One region of the Agarivorans sp. QJM3NY_29 genome, then DNA from elsewhere that is predicted to be linked to it. Evidence: predicted binding sites of a transcription regulator. Region 1 holds the regulator's gene; each other region holds the start of a gene.
The links. The regulator LexA, encoded in region 1, represses DNA repair genes until DNA is damaged. The targets are predictions, from matches to a motif close to TACTGTATNNNNATACAGTA.

Region 2: a site for LexA is predicted at 1,983-2,002, ahead of ruvA (Holliday junction branch migration protein RuvA). Genes of this name have one in related genera too.
Region 3: a site for LexA is predicted at 1,679-1,698, ahead of recN (DNA repair protein RecN). Genes of this name have one in related genera too.
Region 4: a site for LexA is predicted at 2,080-2,099, ahead of recA (recombinase RecA). Genes of this name have one in related genera too.

The regions. Positions count from the first base shown of each region.
Region 1 is NZ_CP194036.2:4,497,178-4,501,105, forward strand. Features, by position in the region: gene ctaD (cytochrome c oxidase subunit I) at 1-411, opposite strand, end outside; gene coxB (cytochrome c oxidase subunit II) at 515-1,582, opposite strand; gene lexA (transcriptional repressor LexA) at 1,932-2,573, opposite strand; gene ACRRS0_RS20480 (hypothetical protein) at 3,680-3,928, opposite strand, start outside.
Region 2 is NZ_CP194036.2:2,307,774-2,311,701, reverse strand. Features, by position in the region: gene ybgC (tol-pal system-associated acyl-CoA thioesterase) at 1-63, opposite strand, end outside; gene ruvB (Holliday junction branch migration DNA helicase RuvB) at 237-1,244, opposite strand; gene ruvA (Holliday junction branch migration protein RuvA) at 1,260-1,880, opposite strand; gene ACRRS0_RS10605 (TetR/AcrR family transcriptional regulator) at 2,105-2,737, opposite strand; gene rssA (patatin-like phospholipase RssA) at 2,886-3,800, shown strand.
Region 3 is NZ_CP194036.2:3,596,189-3,600,116, forward strand. Features, by position in the region: gene ACRRS0_RS16365 (ABC transporter ATP-binding protein) at 1-16, opposite strand, end outside; gene ACRRS0_RS16370 (extracellular solute-binding protein) at 74-1,144, opposite strand; gene recN (DNA repair protein RecN) at 1,705-3,372, shown strand; gene ACRRS0_RS16380 (outer membrane protein assembly factor BamE) at 3,450-3,815, shown strand; gene ACRRS0_RS16385 (RnfH family protein) at 3,865-3,928, opposite strand, start outside.
Region 4 is NZ_CP194036.2:3,194,625-3,198,552, forward strand. Features, by position in the region: gene alaS (alanine--tRNA ligase) at 1-363, opposite strand, end outside; gene ACRRS0_RS14480 (regulatory protein RecX) at 505-954, opposite strand; gene recA (recombinase RecA) at 991-2,034, opposite strand; gene mutS (DNA mismatch repair protein MutS) at 2,199-3,928, shown strand, end outside.

The DNA of each region.
Region 1 (3,928 bases):
CCCTTCCATAAATAACGAGGCTAATAACATGGTAAAAGCGAAGGGTAAGATCCAAAAGCTCCAGTTATTCATACGAGGCAAGGCCATATCGGGAGCGCCAATCATCATCGGTACCAACCAATTAGCTAAGCCAGTAAAGGCGGGCATCACCGCGCCAAACACCATGATTAAGCCGTGCATGGTGGTCATTTGATTAAAAAAGTTTGGCTCCACCAATTGCAGGCCCGGCTGGAATAGCTCTGCACGGATCACCATCGCCATCGCGCCGCCGGTAATAAACATGGCAAAGCTAAACCACAAATACATTGAGCCAATGTCTTTGTGGTTGGTGGTTAATACCCAGCGCAATAGGCCACGCGGTGCGTGGTGATGTTCTACCTGTTGCGGGTTAAGCTCCGTGGTCGCGCTCATCTAACTCTCCCTTCTATTGCCTATTGCGCCGCGTCGTGTCGTACTTGAACATGGCAACGTCCTTAGTCGTTCCGCTATCACCAATCGATTTATCCAACCATGGCTACTTGGCCGCGTCTTGTACTGCCGCGACATCCTTAGCCTGCACCATATCGCCCGTATCATTCCCCCAAGCATTCCGCTCGTAGCTAATAACTGCCGCTAATTCTTTCAGACCGAGTTGCTTACCAAAGGCCTGCATCGCGGTTCCTGCCACCCCATGCACCACCATGTCGATATGTTGGTTCACATCACCGGTCGCAACTGGGCTGCCTTTTAAGGCTGGGAATACCCCTGGCAGGCCTTCTCCATTGGCTTGGTGGCAGGCGGCGCAAGTCTTCTCATAAACGCTTTTGCCTAAGGACATCAGCTCCTCGTTATCCATGGTCAACGCCACCATGGCCAACTCTTGTTGCTGCTTCTCTACATAAGCGGCTTCGGCCTGAGCCAACCAAGCAAGGTACTCCTCCTGAGGTTTGGCAATCACCACAATCGGCATAAAGCCGTGGTCTTTACCGCAAAGTTCGGCACATTGGCCGCGGTAAATCCCCGGCTGGTCAATTTTGGTCCAGGCCTCGTTAATAAAACCCGGATTAGCATCTTTTTTGACCGCAAAGTCGGGTACCCACCAGGAGTGGATCACATCCTCCGAAGTCATTAAAAAACGAACCTTCTTGCCGACTGGCAGCACCAGTGGATGATCTACTTCCAATAAGTAGTTATCGCGCTTAGCAAGCTTGCCCTGTACTTGCTTCATATCCGAGGCCAACACGCTGTAGTATTCCAGCTCATGATCAAAATAGCGGTAGTGCCACTTCCACTGCGAACCAGTGACTTGAATAGTGAGATCGGCATCGGAAGGATCTTCCATCGCTAATAAGGTTTTTGTGGCAGGAATCGCCATGCCGATTAAAATGATGAAGGGAATTATCGTCCAGACAATTTCAACTTTGGTGCTCTCATGAAATTGTGCGGCAACGGCTCCCTTGGACTTTCGATGATGAAAAATCGCCCAGAACATCACCCCAAACACCACCAGCCCAATGACACAACATATATAAAAAATAGTCATGTGCAAGCCGTAAACCTGCTCACTAATGGCGGTGACACCAGGGCGTAAATTGAACGACATCGTTTGTTGCGCCCATGCTTGATTCACCCAACATGCCAGCAATACTAGCGGTATCCATCGGCCCACAGCGCTCTCCTTTGCTCGTAGCCAAGGCCGGTCACTTCACTGCAAACATCGCTGCTTACAATAATAAAGTGGCCGCAAAATAAGGGAAAACTCCCTTCCCAAAGCAGCAAGGCTTCGCAATTAAAATACCTTACTGCTTATAAAATAGACGCTTAGTTAAATAATTGTAAAGATAATGTTATAAATATAGACATTTAAAATAAAAGCTGTGAAGTAAACGACAAAAGCCCAAATTGCTATAATTTGGGCTTTAAAAAGAAGGGAACTTAGTTTTAGGGAGTAACTACATCCAGTCTGCGGTACGGATGATCCCCACCGCTAAACCTTCAATATCAACACTTTGATACTCTAAATCAACTTCGATAGTTGAAAGTGCTTCGTTCTCGGGATGAAGGTAGACCATTTTCCCGTCACGTTGAAAGCGCTTCACAGTGACTTCATCGTCTAAGCGCGCCACCACCACCTGACCATTATGCACATCGTTGGTTTTATGCACCGCTAATAAATCGCCATCCATAATTCCGATGTCTTTCATGCTCATGCCCTGCACCCGCAATAAATAATCGGCATGCGGATGAAACAAATTAGCATCGACCGCATAGTGCGACTCAACATGTTGTTGTGCCAAAATAGGGGCACCTGCGGCCACTTGTCCAATCAGCGGCAAGCCGATTTCTTCTGGCTCGTCATTCGCGGCATTAGCAGGTAAATGGTCTTCGCTAATACGGATCCCGCGCGAAGCGCCGGGGATCATCTCAATCACCCCTTTTTTAGCTAAGGCGCGTAAATGTTCTTCGGCAGCATTGGCCGAGCGAAAGCCCAGCTCTTTGGCGATTTCAGCGCGAGTTGGCGGCATGCCTGTGTCTTGAATGTTACGACGGATCAATTCAAACACTTCGGTTTGACGGGGCGTTAAGGGTTTCATAATCTACCTGTAAGTTTATACAGCACACTGTTAGTATATACAGCATGATTAATGAAGCAAGGTTTTATCTCGAATCAACAGCTTAAGTGTAGGTTTCAGTTTCATTGGAACTCTTACCGCTACTTTGAAACTACACCCGATATTTTGTGACGCCATCACAAATAAGCAGAGGTTGGGATAAAGAAGGATACGAAAAGTCTAGCCAACTCATTTTTGGACATAAGTTTGTCAGTTACATTACTAAATTAGGATATAACGGATTAGTTAAAGTATGGGAAGGTAACGCCAAGCTCACCTGCAGTTTTTGCGGAGAGCAATTTTGCAAAATGGAGCTACACGACATACACAATTGAGCGTAGCAAAAGATGTCAGGTGCAGCTTTTTGTGTACGCCCAGCATGGGCATGAACTAATGAGGTGAAAGTCCTCTGTAGGAAGGTCACCGTTTAATAATATTTTGATTATTAAACGCTAACTACTAGCGAATGGCAAGGGCATTGCCGCGAGGGAATGTCTGAAGGAAGCCGGACGCAAATCTGCGAGCTGATGAACAAGAACATCATATGAGGCGTAGGCTGGAGGCGAGTTGGCACAAGACAACGAAGCCATGTGATCTAACGGCCACCGTAAATGATGCAGCAGTGCAGAGACAGTACATGTTCTTATCTGGGGAGATCTGCTTAACAGGCGATCGTTAAACTCACTAGCTTGGCCGCTAGCTCAAACAGGCCTGGCACTTAAGTCTCATCAACTTAAGTGAGCAAATACGATGAACAACGATAGCGCTATTTGGGGTAACTCAAACGGTGATTAAGCAGAAGTCAGCAGACGGCATAGTAGCCCAACGCCCATCGTAATGGTTGGGACATGGTGAAGGCCTGAACCTGAAAATCAATGAGGAGCCTGTGCAGCTCATTGTCTCCGTATCCGACCGGACTGAGGAGTCATGGCGCAAAAAACAGAAGCCATCATTGGAATGCAAAGGAGCTAATCGGCCGTTGTATTTTAACCGTTTTCAGGAAACGCCCTGTGCGGAGCCGCATGCAGGGTGTTGTGGGGGCTGGAGGTTAGACACCTCCGGCTACCCGATTATATGCGTTGTTTAAATTAAAGTACGTTTAATACCACAGGACGGTTACTTTTCTTTATAGCCTTCATTATATTGGACTTGTTAACATGGTGTATTTGATGAAATTGTTGATTAAATTTCATTGAAATAATAAAAATATAAGATTGTGTCAGCGATACAAATATGTCCGAAATTTCCCTCGCGTTTTCAACATCTTGGGCAGGAAAATAATTTAGAGCGGATATGTGTTGCATGTTTGATTTTCGGGCAGTATGAGTATCCTCACA
Region 2 (3,928 bases), 2.2 Mb from region 1:
GTGATAAACAACCCCACCCGCATCAGTATCTTCGTAATACACTCGAACCCTTAAAACCGACATTACACCTACCTAAGTATTTCAATTAGAAAATACTATACACAGGCAAGTGCTTAAGGTTAAGACTCAAACCATTTAATTTGAACAATTGCGATACAAATTTCGGCCAACGGCTTAAAAATGAACACATTAAGCCGTTTTATTGACTTGCCTGTCGCCGATAAACGACAGCATTTCTAACGTTTAGGTAAATCTAAACCAAGGTGCAAATAGGCACGGTCGCTGGCGATCCGTCCGCGAGGAGTACGTTGCAGATAACCCTGTTGAATTAAGAAAGGTTCAAGTACATCTTCAATGGTTTCTTTATCTTCACCGATAGCTGCGGCTAAGTTATCTAAGCCAACAGGGCCACCGCCAAAAGTATCAGTAATGGCAAGCAACAATTTGGTATCCATATAATCAAAGCCAGCACTATCGACACTAAGCAAATCCAAAGCTTGTGCTGCGATTTCTTGAGTGACTTTGCCATCAAATTTTACATCGGCAAAATCTCTAACCCGACGTAACAGGCGATTCGCGATCCGCGGCGTACCACGTGAGCGACGAGCCACTTCCCAAGCACCCGCTTCATCCAAGGTTAAATTCAAATAATGAGCGCTGCGCTTCACAATATCAGCCAAATCATCAGTTTTATAAAACTCTAAGCGTTGCACAATCCCAAAACGATCTCTAAGTGGTGAGGTTAACATTCCCGCTCGAGTGGTTGCACCAATTAAGGTGAACGGCGGCAAATCAAGTTTGATAGAACGCGCGGCTGGCCCCTCACCAATCATAATATCCAACTGATAATCTTCCATTGCCGGATAAAGGATCTCTTCAACAACTGCACTTAAACGATGAATCTCGTCGATAAATAACACATCGCCAGGTTCTAAATTAGTTAACAGTGCCGCTAAGTCTCCCGCTTTTTCAAGCACTGGGCCGGAAGTGGTTTTAATATTCACTTCAAGTTCGTTCGCCACAATATTCGCAAGCGTCGTTTTGCCCAAACCTGGCGGGCCAAAAATCAATAAATGATCCAAGGCATCTTCACGGCGGCGCGTGGCTTCAATAAAGATTTCCAATTGCTCAACAACCGCCTGTTGGCCGGTATAATCACCTAAGCGTTTTGGCCGAATAGCCCGATCGACGGTTTCTTCTTCTGCAACGGGCAAGGCTGCTACCAAACGATCTGCTTCTATCATCTTTTGAACCTTAAATTATAATGCAGCCTTAAGGGCTTCACGGATCAACTGTTCACTGCTCATACCCGACTGCCATACTAGCTTCACGAGTTTTTCAGCTTGAACGCCTTTATAACCCAGCGATTCTAAGGCTGCAACGGCTTCTTCTTTGGGATCGGTAGCAGGACTCAGCGGTAGATCGCCATTGGCTGTAATACCATCGCTTAATGGCGTAGCTGGTGGTTCTGCATGCCAGTTTTTCAAACGATCTTTCATCTCGACCAATAGCCGTTCAGCCGTCTTTTTGCCGATCCCAGGAACTTTTACCAAGCTGGATAAATCTTCATGTTTTACCGCATAGACAAATTGTTCACAGCTGAGTCCTGACAAGATGGCCAGCGCCACTTTTGGACCTATTCCATTCACCTTAATCAACTCGCGAAACAAGGCGCGCGAAGATTTATCATGAAAACCATAAAGCAACTGAGCATCTTCACGAACAATAAAATGGGTCAGTAAACGCACTGGCTCGCCCAATTCGGGCAATTGATAGAAGCAATTCATGGGTAACTGGATCTCGTAACCCACGCCAGCTACGTCGACTAACACAAAAGGCGGTACTTTTTCTTCTAAAATACCTTTGATAGTGGCTATCACTAAGATGACTCCGTCTAAATACAATACCAGCTAACTCACCTGAGTAAGTCAATCATAAAGCTGGCACACTACGCTGATAAATTGAAGCTAGCTTAACTCAAAGACTGGATATTTATCCAGTCTTTCTCCGTATTCGAAGCGGATTTTGCGCAAAACGATTCATAAATAGCGGCTTAAAATCAAAGTAGCACAGAACTTAACCACGATAGCGACTCAGGTATCTATTAATTTTTAAACAGTCCACGAGCCAACAAAGCAATGTTATGTTCTGCCAGTTTCAATAATTTATCTTTTGGCAGACTAATGTGATTGGCCTGCAATAAACGCTCCGGGATCAAAAACGGAAAGACCATTAAACTCATAAAGCTCAACTGAGCTAATTCAGCATCAACCCCTTCCGCGAAAGAGCCCTCTGCCGCTAAACGTTGAAATAGGCCCTTCCCCAACAAACGGCCAAGATTTTGCAAAATTAAATTCAATTGCTCGAGACTTTCATGGTTGCCGGGCATACTTGCCAACTGAAAGATTAGCTTCGGAAAATGAGGATTATCGGCCATCGTTTGATAATAAATACGCATTAAGTCATTTAAGCTGCGGCTGCCTAGCTGCGCCGTAACCTGCTGTAAAGTAGCAAACACCGGACTGGATACCGAGCTTAGCATTTCGCCAAATAGACCGGCCTTAGATCCGAAATAGTAAGCAATTAAGGCAGGATCTAATTGCGCCTGCTTACCAATCATCCTCAACGACACTCGGTCATAGTCCAACTCAATAAATAACGCTGTTGCCACCTCTAATAACCGTTGCCGGGCTTGACTCTCACCTTTCGGTCGACCGACTTTATTTTTTGAATTCATTACTTTTTCCTATTCATCAGCTATAGAATAGTTTACTGAATAGCTACACAAATCACCTCATATATTGGCACAATTAACTCAATATAAAACGGTGAAAACGACTTGTTTCGCGTCATTAATATGTGCATCACCCCCGAGGAGGTAGTCCATGGCCAAACGAAAAGACAGAGTGATCGGCTTAGCACTTGGCAGTGGAGCCGCCAGAGGATGGGCTCACTTAGGCGTAATTTTGGCATTACGTGAGATGGGGATCCGTCCCCACCTAGTCGCAGGCTGCTCCATTGGAGCCCTTGTTGGCGCGGCTTATGCGTGCCAACGTGTCGACCAATTAACCAACTGGGCGCTAGGATTATCTAGTTGGCAAGTATTCAACCTTATGGACTTTTCGTTCTATAAAGGGGGGCTATTAACTGGTGAAAAAGTGTTTAACGCCGCCGAGCAATATATTGGACGTAGCAATATTGAGCAATTAAGTATTCCCTTTGGTGCTATCGCAACAGAGTTGGGATCGGGGAAAGAAGTGTGGCTGCAGCAAGGCCGAGTCCGCGATGCGGTCCGCTCTTCCTGTGCCATGCCAGGCTTAATGGCTCCTTACCAGCTGAATAATCAATGGTTGGTGGATGGCGCTTTAGTCAATCCCGTTCCTGTTTCGCTATGCAGAGCCATGGGCGCCGATGTGGTGATTGCTGTCAACCTAAATAGTGACAAGTCTCACCTCAATAACTTCGACGATGAGCTTAAAGATAGCACTAGTGAACCCGACCAACCCTTCTTACGCTTATTGGGCGGAGGTAAAGAATTTTTAACATCAATGCTGGCAAGCATCAAACAGAATAATGATGATCGGTCACCGGGAATGATCGGCGTTATGTCGACCTCAATTAATATTATGCAAGAGCGCCTTACCCGGGCCCGTATGGCCGGCGATCCACCTGATATTTTGTTAAACCCTAAATTAGGTAGTATTAGTGTGATGGATTTCCACCGCGCCGAAGAAGCGATTCAAGAAGGACGGCGAGTCACCGAGTTACTACAACCACATATCGAAGAAGAATTGAGATAAAAACAGCTATATTGATCTAGGAATATTATTGATTACTTTAATCAATAATATTGATAACGACAAATTAACTTCTATTAAATCAATTATTAATGGTCAATTATTGCTTTTTTTCAGGTCTTAATTAGCCA
Region 3 (3,928 bases), 900 kb from region 1:
TAGCGTTTCCCGCCATAGTACAAGTACATCCAAAGGTAAAAAAAGAAGGGCCTTACGGCCCATTGATAAGTGCTTATTGTGCCGCGTGCACGCGATCCAGCACCTTGCCTTCCATGGCTTCTAAGCCAGCAGGTACTGCGGGATACCATTTAATATTATCAATATCATCGCTACTAAAACTGGCATTAAACTGTGCTTTAGCCACTTCGTTCACATAGGCATCGGAGCCTTTCGAGGCGGTGAAGTTACCCGCAGACTCGGTAATTTTTGCTGCGATTTCTGGACGCATCACAAAATTGATCCATTGATAAGCGGCGTCGACGGCTTTTGACTTGCGTGGAATCGCAAAAGTATCAATCCAACCTAGCGCGCCAGACTTTGGTGCAACAAACTGAATATTGGCTTGATCTCGGTTTAACTTCCAACCGCCTGCATCCCAAGCCATCGCGGCAACCACTTCGTTGGCACGCATCAGGTTCATCAACTCATCACCACCAGACCAGTAAGTTTTCACGATGGGCTTACATTCCACAAGCTTCGCTTCAACCTTATCCAAGATCTGTTGGTATTTGGCAGGATCGGCGTAAGCCGCAAAAGGATCTTCGCCAAGAGCAAAAGCAAAAGCAATTAAAGTAGGACGTTTCAAACGATAAGAAATTTTGCCCTGATACTTGCTTTGACATAAATCGGTATAGTCAGCTACATCTTTGGCCATGTTACCGTTCACCACCAAACCGCTGGTTCCCCAAACATGCGGAACACCAAATACTTTATCGCCCACGGCAGTATTTTTCTTGGTCGCATCGAGCATTGAACTAATAATTTGTTTCTGGTCAATTCGGGCTAAATCGATGGGCTGATAAATACCAAACTGTAGTTGCACACCAGTGATACGGTCTTGACTAGGTTGCGCCAAATCGAAACCAGAGCCGCCTGTTGCGCGTAACTTAGAAATCATATCTTCGTTGTTTGATTTGGTAACTTTTACTTCAATACCAGTTTCTTTTTGAAACAAATCGATCACCTCTTGAGGCGCATAACCGCCCCAAGTTAGTAGACGAAGTGTTTCGGCACTGGCTTGCACACTTGCCATGGCTCCCATACCAAGTAACAAGCTGCTTATTGCAAAACGTTTATTCAACATAATATCTTCCATGTATTTCTAAGGTTAATTGGGCTACCGACTAATACAGCAGCGATACAACAACTATTTGATAAACATGCACTACTTTTATGACACAAATGTGAAGCTGCAAGCAACTAAAAAATGAATAAAAATCAAGCTAAAGCCAGCCAGGCCGCCTTAAAACAAGCGCTTACCTGACAAAACAACGGCCCAAAAAACCACCCATTGTGACAAAAATATGAATTCTAGATAACAGAATAACCAATGACCAGAAGTTAACCAGTAGTGAATTGTGCTACTTATATCGGCAATAAGCAGCTAACAATGCTACCTGCATACAATACCTCCAGTAACCACCAAATCATCGGCCATTTGCTACTTTATATAATTAAATCAATTGAATGAGTGACCTAGCTCCAGAATAATCCTCTCTCTTATGGGCGGCGACATAAGCGTATAAAAATATCCCTTGCCTCATCCTTAGCACCAGTAAACCAGCTTTTTACGATTTGCACTTGCATGCACAAAAATACCGCTATATATTTATACAGCAACTGTATGGATAAACAGGTATAGGAATGCTCACTCAACTCAGCGTACAAAACTTTGCAATTGTTCGGTTCTTAGAGCTCGATTTAAGCCGAGGCATGACCACCATCACTGGTGAAACTGGTGCCGGTAAATCAATTGCAATCGATGCCTTAGGCTTGTGTTTAGGTAACCGAGCGGAAGCGAGCATGGTGCGCCAGGGTGCCAGTAAGGCAGAAGTCAGTGCGCAATTTGAGATCAGCCAGAACCAAGCCGCGCGGCTATGGCTGCAGCAAAATGAGCTGTTAAGCGACGATGATTGCATATTACGCCGAGTAGTCACCAAAGAAGGTCGCTCTAAAGCCTATATCAATGGTACTGCGGTACCCTTGGCACAACTCAAACAACTAGGGCAATACCTCGTTAGCATTCATGGGCAACATGCGCATCAGCTATTGCTTAAACCCAGCCAACAACTGGCGATTGTCGATCAGTATGCCGCTCATCCGCAATTGCTGAGTGAAGTGAAACAAGCTTACCAGCATTGGAAAGGCCTCTGTAACGAGCAAGAACTTGCCCAACAGCAACAAAAAGAACTGCTGGCCCAACAACAACTGCTTGAATATCAGGTTAAAGAATTAGACGAGTTTTCTCTGGCTGAAGGGGAATACCAAACCATAGAACAACAACATCAGCGTCTTTCTCACAGCACCGAGCTGCAACAAAGTAGTTTTCAGCTTAGCCAGCTCCTAGCCTTAGATGAGCAAGTTAATGTACTAGACATGCTAGGCCAAGCCTGTAGAACTACCAGCCAGCTTCTCGCGCTCGATCCCAAACTCGAAAACATCAACAATCTGTTACACGATGCACAGATTCAGATTGAAGAAGCCGGCCAACAGTTAGGCCATTACAGCGAGCAGCTAGACTACGACCCAGAGTTATTTGCCGAGTTAGAACTGCGACTCAGCCAAGCCCTTGAGTTGGCCAGAAAACACCATACCAACGCCGAACAACTGCCAGCACTACATTTGAATTTACAGCAACAGTTAGAGCAGCTGAGTCAACAAAGCCAGCGCTTCGAGCATCTTACGGAAGACATTGAGCAGGCATGGCAGATTTATCTAAGTAAGGCCAATAAACTATCGAAAAGTCGCGAACGTGCCGCCAGTAGCCTCAGTAAATTAATCACCAAAGAAATCCATAAACTCAGTATGGCGAAAGCCCAATGTGAATTTGCACTACAAAGTGATGCCAGCCAGTTCACCAATTCAAATGGCGTAGATCGCGTCGAGTTGCGGGTAACCACCAACCCTGGTCAGCCGATGCAAAGTATTGATAAAGTGGCCTCTGGCGGAGAACTCTCCCGTATTGGTTTGGCCATTCAAGTGATTTGCTCAGCCAGTATTTTAACCCCAACCCTGATCTTCGATGAAGTTGACGTAGGCATTAGTGGACCAACCGCCGCAGTGGTGGGCGGCATGCTACGAAAACTTGGGCAACAGTGCCAAGTATTGTGTGTGACCCACTTACCACAGGTAGCGGGACATGGTCATCAACAGATGTTAGTGAGTAAGCAACAGAAGAAAAATGAAACCATCACCAACATGCTCACTTTAAACGGCCAACAACGTCTCGAAGAATTGGCTCGCCTGCTCGCCGGCGATGCAATTACCCCTTCTGCACTGGCAAATGCGCAAGAATTGTTGGTTGAAGACTAAATTCTTCGTAGTAGACGCTTCTTTTTCGGGCGGGGCTTGGTTATGATGCCTTCCTTAACAAGGAGCTTCGATTAACAATGCGTTTCACAGCTAAAATTTTTATTCTACTTGCCAGCCTCGGACTTAGCGCCTGTTCAGCCTTCGATTGGATGGTATATAAGGTTGATATCCCACAGGGTAACTACATCGACGATGCCAAAGTAGAACAGCTCCGCGTCAACATGACCAAGGAGCAGGTTCAATTTGTATTGGGTTCACCGATGTTAGTAGATGCTTTCGACCAAGAACGTTGGTACTACCTATACAGTTACAAAAGTGGTAATGGCTCACTCGAACGAAGAAATTTGGTGGTTGAGTTTGTGAATAACCACCTAGCGCTGGTTGAAGGTGACTACCAAATTAGTAAAGACTTTATGGTGCCTCTCGAAGACGAAACCAGCTAACTGCCCCCAAGCATATAAAAAAGCCAGATCATCGATCTGGCTTTTTGGTTTAAGCTTCAGCGCGTTGCTTGGGCCTGCCACCGGTGGTTTTATCTGCCCTCCCCGCAGCCTTT
Region 4 (3,928 bases), 1.3 Mb from region 1:
TAACTTAACCACTTCGGTTAAAAACTCCCATGCGTAAGCAATTGCATCTTCTTTGAAGTAATCACCAAAACTGAAGTTGCCTAGCATTTCGAAAAAAGTGTGGTGACGTGCAGTATAGCCAACATTTTCTAAATCATTGTGCTTACCGCCCGCCCGAACACAACGCTGTGAGGTTGTCGCTCGGGTATAACTACGCTTGTCAATTCCGAGAAATACATCTTTAAATTGATTCATACCCGCGTTAGTAAATAGTAAGGTTGGGTCGTCATGTGGCACTAACGAACCACTTGCCACAACTTGGTGATTTTTGCTGTTAAAGAAGCTTAAAAACGCTTCTCTTACTTCAGCTGAAGTCATCTTCATGAAACTCTTTCCTGGGGGTTTGTAGCAACTCGACTTAGTGGTAAAGCTAGTATTACTCGTCGACAAGCGCTGAAAAAAATGAAACTCAAATTAATCGCGACAATATAGCACGCAGACCTTTATAGGCAAAGTGTTCGACACTTATTGCTGCTGCTCGCTAAACAAAAGATTGATCAGTTCAAAATCGAAGCCACGACGATATAGGTAAGCGCTGCATTTTTGCTGTAAAAGTCGTTCGGAGGGGAAGCCTTGACTGAATTTACGTGCAAACAGCTGCTGAAGGGCTTGATACCAATCCCATTCAGGAAGCGCTAACACTTCTGTGACAATCGCCTTATCGATTCCTTTACTGAGCAAGTATTGATAGAGGTAATTACGTCCATAACCTTTAGCAAGGCGGGAGCGAGTTAATTGCATCGCATAATTAATATCATCCAACCAAGCATTCTGCTCAGCATAGTCAATGGCGTCAGCGATATCCGAGGGTGAATAACCCTTTTGTTGCAGTTTTTGCGATAATTGACGGCGACTATAGGCGCGTCGAGAAAGTAAATTGATGGCTGAGTTTAAAGCGCTACGCTGGTTCATCATTAATAAAAAGGAGCCTTACGGCTCCTCTAGATTGGCTTACGCTTCGCTATCGACTGGCAAGTCTTCAACGTTTACCGGCTCTTCCGCAACCACGGGATTAAGAAGGTTATTACGAATGGTCAATTCAATTTCTTGAGCGATTTCTGGATGCTCTTTTAAGTAATTTGAGGCATTCGCCTTACCTTGACCAATTTTTTTACCTTTATAAGAGAACCAAGCACCAGCTTTATCAACTAGTTTTTCAGCCACTCCAAGGTCAATTAATTCACCGTAGCGATTAAAACCTTCACCATACAAAATCTGAAACTCGGCCTGCTTGAACGGAGCCGCTATTTTATTTTTAACAACTTTAACGCGCGTTTCGTTACCAACAATTTCATCACCGCTTTTCACTGCACCGATACGACGAATATCTAAACGAACCGAAGCATAAAACTTCAAGGCATTACCACCCGAAGTGGTTTCAGGGTTACCAAACATCACGCCAATCTTCATCCGGATTTGGTTGATAAAGATACACATACAGTTGGTTTGTTTCAAAGTACCCGTTAACTTACGTAAAGCTTGAGACATTAAGCGTGCTTGCAAGCCAACGTGGCTATCACCCATATCGCCTTCAATTTCGGCTTTTGGTGTCAGTGCGGCCACTGAGTCAATCACTATCATATCAACCGCGCCAGAACGGGCCAACATATCAGTGATTTCTAAGGCTTGCTCACCCGTATCAGGTTGAGAGATAAGTAGCTCATCAACATCGACGCCTAACTTTTTAGCATAGATAGGATCCAGAGCATGCTCAGCATCGACAAAAGCACAAACCTTACCGGCTTTTTGCGCCTGCGCAATGGCTTCTAGTGTTAAGGTTGTTTTACCAGAACTTTCAGGGCCATAGATCTCAATCACCCGGCCCATAGGTAAGCCACCAGCGCCTAAAGCGATATCCAAAGATAACGAACCGGTAGAAACCGTTTCAATATCCATAGTACGGTTATCGCCAAGTTTCATAATTGAACCTTTGCCAAATTGTTTTTCAATTTGACCTAAGGCCGCAGCCAGTGCCTTTTGTTTATTTTGATCCATATCGCCCTCATCAGGTGCTTTAAACAATCTTATTGTCCAGTAGTATACTGTTTATTCATACAGCATCAAGTTTATTCCACTATAAATTAGTAAAAGAGTTTTGCCTAATCCAGCCACAACTTTTATCCTTGCAGCTTCATTTAGCCAGTTCACTATGCAGTTCGATGACCGAAATGACCGATATCAATCTAGAAAAACATACACCGATGATGCGCCAATACCTTAGCTTAAAGGCACAGCACCCCGAAATTTTACTATTTTATCGGATGGGTGACTTCTATGAATTGTTCTATGAAGATGCCAAGCGTGCTTCTGAATTGATGGATATTTCCTTAACCAAACGAGGACAATCTGCGGGCAACCCAATACCAATGGCCGGGATCCCCTATCATGCCGTAGAAACGTACTTATCCCGTCTGGTGCAACTCGGTGAATCGGTCGCGATATGCGAACAGATCGGCGACCCGGCAACCAGTAAAGGTCCAGTAGAACGTAAAGTGGTTCGCATCATCACACCAGGCACAGTCAGCGATGAGGCTTTATTAGAAGAAAAGCAAGAAAACCTATTGGTAAGCGTTGTAAATCAACAGCTGCAGATTGGACTCGCCTATTTAGATATTGCCAGCGGCCGGTTTGTGATTAATCAATTCAGCGGTGAACAACAGCTTCAAGCTGAGTTGCAAAGACTTAAGCCCTCTGAGCTACTATACCCCGATAACTTTGAGTTTGTAGAGATCTTACAAGCGAATAAAGGCCTACGTCGGCGCGGAGAGTGGGAGTACGATCTTGCCAGCGCACAAAAAATATTAAACCTACAATTTGGTACCCGTCACCTAGATGGTTTTGGCGTTAGTGAATACCCATTAGCGATAGCTGCCGCAGGTTGCTTAATGCAATATGTTCAAGATACACAACGCACCGCCTTACCGCATATCAATACGATCATCATCGAAAAGCAAAATCAATTTATTCAACTCGATGCTGCTAGTCGTAAGAACCTTGAACTCACCCGTAATTTGTCTGGCGGGCAAGAGCACACCCTCAGCGCAGTATTAGACCGCAGCGCAACCGCAATGGGGAGTCGGCTGCTAAATCGTTGGCTGCATCAGCCCTTAAGAGATCAGGCTCAAGTCCGTGTGCGTCAAGATTGCATCGCCGAATTAATCCAAGCAGATTTATACGGACAACTACAAACTCAGCTCAAAGCAATTGGAGATATTGAGCGAATTTTAGCGCGTTTGGCGCTGCGCTCAGCGAGGCCTCGAGATCTGGCCAGACTTCGCAATGCATTTAATATCTTGCCCGAATTACAAAGCAACTTACAACAAACTGTCGCTTTAGCACCATTGGCTAAAGACATTGCTGATTTTCCAGAACTACTGGAACTATTACAGCGAGCGCTGATCGATAATCCGCCAGTGTTAATTCGTGACGGTGGGGTAATAGCCGCAGGCTATAATCAGGAGCTTGATGAATGGCGAGATCTAAGTGACGGCGCCAATGACTACCTTCGTCAAATTGAACAACGAGAGCGAGAGCAAACCGGGATTGCCAACTTAAAAATCGGTTATAACCGAGTACACGGCTTCTATATTGAAGTCAGTCGCCTATATGCAGACCAAGTACCGGAGCACTATATTCGTCGTCAAACTTTGAAGAATATGGAGCGTTACATTATTGCCGAACTCAAAGAGCATGAAGAAAAAGTACTCTCCAGCCAAGGCAAAGCACTTGCTCTTGAAAAACAATTATATGACCAATTATTAGATCTACTGCTACCAAAAATCAGTGAATTACAGCGTAGTGCCCAAGCTTTGGCACAGTTGGATGTTCTTAGCTGCCTCGCTGAACGCGCCGAGTATTTAAACTACGTTCGCCCTAGTTTTGTCCAACA